Regions from separate parts of the Lactococcus garvieae subsp. garvieae genome, predicted to be linked through region 1. Evidence: riboswitches for the same ligand, from Rfam matches in the RefSeq annotation. Region 1 holds a riboswitch; each other region holds the start of a gene.
The links. Region 1 has a riboswitch for lysine ahead of PYW30_RS07600 (diaminopimelate decarboxylase). Riboswitches for the same ligand answer to the same signal wherever they lie in the genome.
Positions count from the first base shown of each region.

Region 2: it holds a riboswitch for lysine, as region 1 does, so the genes downstream of both, PYW30_RS09755 (amino acid permease) here and PYW30_RS07600 (diaminopimelate decarboxylase) in region 1, are expected to answer to the same signal.
Region 3: it holds a riboswitch for lysine, as region 1 does, so the genes downstream of both, PYW30_RS02420 (ABC transporter permease subunit) here and PYW30_RS07600 (diaminopimelate decarboxylase) in region 1, are expected to answer to the same signal.

Region 1 is NZ_CP118950.1:1,521,185-1,523,463, forward strand. Features, by position in the region: gene PYW30_RS07600 (diaminopimelate decarboxylase) at 34-1,311, opposite strand; lysine riboswitch at 1,676-1,848, opposite strand; gene PYW30_RS07605 (pyridoxal phosphate-dependent aminotransferase) at 2,114-2,279, shown strand, end outside.
Region 2 is NZ_CP118950.1:1,942,232-1,944,510, reverse strand. Features, by position in the region: gene PYW30_RS09755 (amino acid permease) at 1-1,418, opposite strand, end outside; lysine riboswitch at 1,494-1,670, opposite strand; gene PYW30_RS09750 (hypothetical protein) at 1,888-2,100, shown strand.
Region 3 is NZ_CP118950.1:481,874-484,152, reverse strand. Features, by position in the region: gene PYW30_RS02420 (ABC transporter permease subunit) at 1-952, opposite strand, end outside; lysine riboswitch at 1,041-1,208, opposite strand; gene PYW30_RS02415 (HAMP domain-containing histidine kinase) at 1,349-2,279, opposite strand, start outside.

The DNA.
Region 1 (2,279 bases):
TCAGTGGTTAGAAGTAAAAGCTGTTACAAGCGTTCACCAGCTAATTTCCGGTAAGATTTCAAACTCAAAGCCATCCAATGTTGCAAAATAGTCTTCAGGTCGCTCTGCCCGTCGAATCATACGCGTGCTCCCATCTTGCTGAAGCAATAATTCGGCACTTCGTAATTTTGCATTATACTGATATCCCATCGAAAAACCATGCGCACCTGTGTCATGAATGACTAATAGGTCTCCCTCATCAATCACAGGAAGTTCGCGCTGCCTGGCAAATTTATCATTGTTTTCACATAATGAACCAGTCACGTCAACAATTTCTTTCACTTTATCTTCCTTCTTTCCTATAACAGTAATATGATGATAAGCATCATAAAATGCTGGTCTCATCAGATTAACTGCGCTCGCATCCACACCAATATACGTCCGATAGGTTTGCTTTCTATGCAAGACACGTGTGACCAGTAAGCCATGAGGCGCCAACATAAAGCGTCCAAGTTCCGTATAAATTTTGACTTCCCCTAGGCCATTGGCAGTTAGAACTTCATCATAAACACGATGTACTCCTTCGCCGATGACAGCAATATCGTTAGGAGCTTCATCTGGACGATAATTAACGCCGATACCACCAGAAAGATTTATAAAATCAAGAGAAACGCCTGTTTTTTCACGAATTTCAAGTGCTAATTCAAATAATTGCTGTGCTAATTTTGGATAATACTCATTTGTCACAGTATTTGAAGCCAAAAAGCTATGCATTCCAAATTTCTTCACACCCAACTTTTGCAAATCTTTAATTCCCTGAATCAGTTGGGCTTTTGTCATTCCAAATTTTGATTCTTCAGGATTATCCATAATTTTGGTACCCATTGTAAAAACTCCACCAGGGTTATAGCGTAAGCTCATTGTTTCGGGAAATTCAAATCCTGCCAATGTGGATAAAAATTCAATATGGTTGTATGCATCAATATTAATCGTAGCCCCTAGCTTTTTGGCTAATAAAAATTCTTCAGCTGGAGTGTCATTTGATGAAAACATAATTTCAGAATTATCAAAACCACATTTATTTGCCAGTATAAGTTCAACATAGCTCGCGCAATCAGATCCACAGCCTTCTTCTTGCAAAATTTTCAAAATTGCAGGCGTTGGTGTAGCTTTTACCGCAAAGAATTCTTTGAAACCTTTATTCCAAGAAAATGCTGTGTTTAGCGCTCTTACTTTTTCACGAATTCCGTGCTCGTCATACAAATGAAATGGTGTCGGAAATTCTGCAGTAATTTTATCTAATTGATTTTTAGTAATAAATGGTACTTTCATTTCATACTCCTGTGGACTTGCTATGCAAATCTTTATCTGAAGATTTCGGTGGTTTCAATGCTCTGGAGGCTTGTTAAAAATTATAACTGAAAGAAGGAAGATTTTACTTTTAGTCTAGCAAATGATGTTTTTCCATCTCAATCTTTAACTCTGTCTCCAGTGCCCTTTGACCACTGATATAATGAGTTTCGATGTAAGAAGCAGAGTTTTTCTTATTCGTTGACTCGCTAAGACATTATTCTATCGTTGTCGCGCTTCAACCTGCAAACTCACATCGTATAAAAACAAAAGGCACTTGTAAGTACAAGCGCCTTTTATGTCGTCATGAAAATAGAGTAAAAAAAGAATTCTATATTATTCGGTTCGATCACTTAGCGCCAGACTTATTCAAGTCCGAGTGGTATAGGTGTTTCCTATACCCCCACGCTAGCCAGATGCCTCTGTTGCTAACGTTCGGCAATGATTACCTTTCGTACACGGTCGTCGGATGCCTCCTCTCGTGTAGTACTCATTTGCATTGCTACCTCTAATTTATTTTTCACAATTATAATATTTTCAGTATTGTTTGTCAATTGAAAACTTTTCAAATTTTTAGTATTGACTTATTTTTTTCTTTAAAACTGCTTTAAATCAAGGTTTACAAGATGTATTTTTTATCTGAACTTCCGAATCTCCAAAATATTTTGCAACATTGTTTTGTGAATTTTTAAAATAAAATGCTATAATACAAATTTAAAACGACGAATATACGGAGTTTTTGCTTGAAGCCAACTTTAACTATTGACCTGCGGAGGTGCTATATATGGATTTATCAAATAAATTTAACACTAATCTTGGAAAAATTGAAATTTCTAAAATTCGTGAATTTGATCAGGAAATCTCCAAAATACCGAATGTTTTGAAATTAACACTTGGTGAACCAGATTTTCCGACACCTGAACATATCAAAAAAGCTGCAATTGATGCTA
Region 2 (2,279 bases), 420 kb from region 1:
TTTGTTTTCTTCACGATTTTGTAAGAGAAATATAAAATCAAGAAGAGTGGTAAAGCAAGATAGGTCGTGATGATGCTTTGCGCATTCATCGTTACAGTAGTAATTTGCCCGATAACGATAATGATTGAAAGAATAAGAGCGATAATTGGTCCAATAGGGAACCATTTGGCATGGTAGCCTAACTCAGAAAGTTTATGGCCTTGCTTAATAAAAGCACGGCGGAAGCGGAAGTGACAGATAGCAATTCCAATCCAAGCCAAGAAGCCGGACAAACCAGAAGCGGCAACCAAATAGAAATAAATCTCAGTTCCGAAGATACTTGTTAAGAAGGCCAAAAGACCGATGGCAACAGTCGCTAAAATTGCATAAATTGGCACACCGTTGCTTGTATTTGTTTTAGCGAAGACTTTCGGCGCATGCCCTTCTTTTGCCATGCCAAAAAGCATGCGGGAAGCAGCATATAACCAAGAATTGGCAGAGGAAATAACGGAGGTTAAAATGACAGCATTCATAACAGATGCAGCAGCGGCTAAGCCAGCACGTTCAAATACCAAGGTAAATGGAGAAACAGTAATGTCACTTTGGGTCGCTGCACGGAGGAGACTTGGATCTTTATAGTAAACCAAGGCACCGATTACGAATATTGAGAGGAAATAGAAAATAATAATCCGCCAAAAAACTTGCTTAATCGCTGAAGGTACATTTTTCTCAGGGTTTTCTGACTCGCCGGCTGCAATACCAACGATTTCTGTACCTTGGAAAGAGAAACCTGCAATCATGAAGACAGCAATCATACCTCCAATACCACCGACAAAACCATGATTTCCTCCGGCAGAAAGATTGCGTGCCACATCTGGCTTATAAGTCATAACCCCAAAAATTGTTGCGAGACCAATCACGATAAAGGCGATAACAGCGATGACTTTAATTGTCGCCATCCAAAATTCTGCTTCACCATAGGCCTTAGCTGAAATAAGGTTAACCAAGAGGATAAGCGCAATCACGATAGTTGACCATATCCATGTAGGCACATGGGGCAACCAAAATTGCATAATGACACCAACTGTAGCCGCCTCAACCGCCACAGTAATTGCGGAGTTAAACCAATAGTTCCAACCCATAGCAAAGCCAAAAGCTTTATCTACATAGCGGTCAGCGAAAGAAGCAAAAGAGCCAGATACTGGAAGATAGGAAGCCATTTCTCCTAGAGACGTCATAAGGAAGAAAACCATGAGTCCAATAGCGACATAGGCAACTAATGCACCTAAAGGTCCAGCTTGAGAAATCGTTGCGCCTGATGCAACAAATAGGCCGGTACCAATAGTTCCTCCTAAGGCAATCATTGTTAAGTGACGATGTTTAAGGCCACGTTTGACTTGCGTGGATGGCGTGGCCTCATTATTTGAAGTATTGTCCATTACTTCTCTCCTAAATTTATAAATATTAATACAAAAAGCAATCCCTAGAGATTGCTAAACGTCAGAAAGATCTTTCATCCGAATAGCGCATCGTGGTCATAGTAAGACCACGACAGTTTAACAGGTGTTTCCCGCTAAACCAAGAAAAGTCTGTGAGCATAACTTCTCTTTCGGCAACCGCTCCTGGGCTAAACTTCTCAGCATGCTCTAGCTCTGTTTAGCTTATTATTGGTTGCGACCTCTATCGTTTATTAAGTATTTATGAACATTTTAGATTAATTTGAGGGGGATGTCAAGGACGAGCCTGCAAGGAATGAATAATTATACACAACCTTATTTAAAATAACAGAATTTTTAATGCCTGTATATTTAAAAAAATCGAGGGATTTGTTTTAGAGACTAAAAAGAGTTATAATATAAGGAGAGATGATTACGGTTTCATCTCAACTATATCTGGAGGTGGTTTTCTATGACGTTTACCCCAAAATATGTATCTCCAACTTACGCGGGAGAAAAAATTGTATGCGTAACCCGTAGCCAGCAAGGGGAGATTTCCCACTTATATCAGCGCTTTGACAGCCGTTGTAAGTTACATTTTATTGTGAAAAAGCTTGGTTATTATCAATCGAAAGAAGGTGAGTATCGTTACATTCCAGCGAATGTCCTGGATGTAGTGGCTTAGTGATAAAAACAATGAAAAATCTTCTGCAGGGACAGAGGGTTATTTTTTTATTTTATAATAGAATAAAATAAGATAAGATAAACCAGCTTGCAAAAAGCAGCTAAATTTGATAGAATATATACTTGTGAGTAAAAACTCATAACTTACACAGGCTCCAACCTGTGTCATTAGTCCAAAAG
Region 3 (2,279 bases), 1.0 Mb from region 1:
CAATAAGAAGACCTAAAACCGTACCAATAATCGTACCAATCAAAGAGATGAATAAGGTCATCCCTGTACCATTAAGAAACTGTTTGCCATTATCTCTTACAATACTGATAATTTGGTCATACCAAGCGCCTTGGGTTTTGGCTTCTGGTTGAGCGGCAATCATTTGGTCCATCAGTTCTTTTTGATCTTGAGGTGTAAAACCTGTCAAAAAGCTATTAATCTCAGGCAAGTTAGGGTCATTTTTACGTAAACCTACTGCGACTGTTGTATCATCTGAATTTGTGACGAAACCTTTTCCTTCGCCAAATTCAATCATTTTGAAGTCTGGATTTGCTTTTTCTGCAGTGACCCCTTCTGGACGTTCAGCGACATAACCATCGATGGCACCACTTTGTAAAGCCACACGCATGCTTGAAAAATCTTTCATCGCTGTTTGCTTATTCACACTTTTAATCTGGTCAATCATGTTATAGTGAAAAGTTCCCAGCTGAGCGGTAATTTTTGCACCGGAGAAGTCTGCTAAGCGCGATGCTTGAGCAAAGGGGCCGCCACTTTTGACCATCATTACAAGGTTAGAAGTATAGTACGGTTCCGAAAAGGCGATTTGTTCTCTACGTTCGGCGGTTGGTGACATTCCTGCAATAATGCCATCAATCTTCCCAGATTTCAGGGCGGGCAGCAAACCATCCCAACTTGATTTGACGATTACTAATTCTTTATTTAACTTATCCGCCAGTTTTTTTGCAACTTGTACATCGTAACCATTTGCCCATTGGCCATCTACACCATCAATAGGGACAGCACCGTTGCTATCATCATATTGTGTCCAGTTAAAAGGGGCATATGCTGCCTCCATTCCGACACGGAACTGGTCTGCACTAACTTTTGAACTACCGATAAATAATACCGTAAACAACGTCGCGACAAGTAAGAATAAGTTTTTTCTTCTCATAATACTCTCTCTTTCATTTTTCCAAATAAAAAGCAACCTTTACACAGAGAGGTTGCTAAACGTTGTACATGATTCATATTATCAGTAAGTAACGAATAGCACTCCGCAAAACTGCGACAGTTCAGCAAGTATCCCTTGCTGCCCCAACAAACTCACTTGGACGAGTGAATTCATTTCGGCAATGTCTCCTCCGTTTTACTTCAACGCTTGTCCAGCTCAGTAAAACTTCCTATTCATTGCGACCTCTATCATTTTATTTGTATATTGTATTTTAAATCTTAACCTTTTTTTAAACGAATGTCAACAATTTTCTCAAATTATCAAAAAACTCGAGAGAATGAGGCATAAACTAAAAGCCTAGAAAGTACGTTTAGATACTTGCTAGGCTTTTTATACCTATTTAATCTTAGGAATTTTTAAAGTGAATTTCGATCCCTCACCTACAACAGAAGTCACACTGACCTCCCCATCATAGTTTTCCACTATGCGTTGGATAATAGACAGTCCAAGCCCAGTGCCTCCTATATCCCGATTTCGCGCTTTATCAGCACGGAAGAAACGCTCAAAGACATGTTTTAAATCTTCCTGACTAATGCCATAGCCATGATCCTCAACCGTAGTGATAATGTATTTATCATCTTCTTCTAGATGAATTTTCACTTCTTGGCGATCTTTAGGCGAATATTTTATAGCATTATCAATCAAAATTTTTAAGCCTTGTTCATAATGGTTCGGGTAGATATGAGCCAATCTTCCCGGTGACAAGTTATTTTCCACAGTTAAGCTTAAATCAGCATGAATAAGTAGGAAGTTTTTCTTAAGGAAATTAGAAACTTCTGTCGGATCACAGATAAGGTCTTCATCTTGAAAATCGATGTTTTCAAGACGGGCCAATGCAAGCATCTCTTCCAACATTGTTCTCATCGTACTCACTTCTTCTATACTGGCCTGTAAAGACTCCTCAAGCACTTCGGGATCGTTTTTCCCCCAACGGTTCAAGAGATTCAAATGACCATCCAAAACCGCAAGTGGCGTACGTAACTCGTGACTGACATCAGAAACAAAACGTTTCTGCTGATCAACATAATCGTTAAGCTTGATCATCATGTCATTATAAACAGTCGCCAGTTCTTCAATTTCATCACCTGTTTGAATCACTACAGGTTTGAAATCCGCCTTCAAGTTATTGGCACGTGTAGTAATCGCATCGTGCAACCGTTCCAGAGGCTTGATGTAACGACTCGCCATAAAATAACCGACAAACTGAGCGATAAAGAGAGCAATAATCTCTAAGATAATCAGGGCAATCAGTAACTTTGTTCGCACG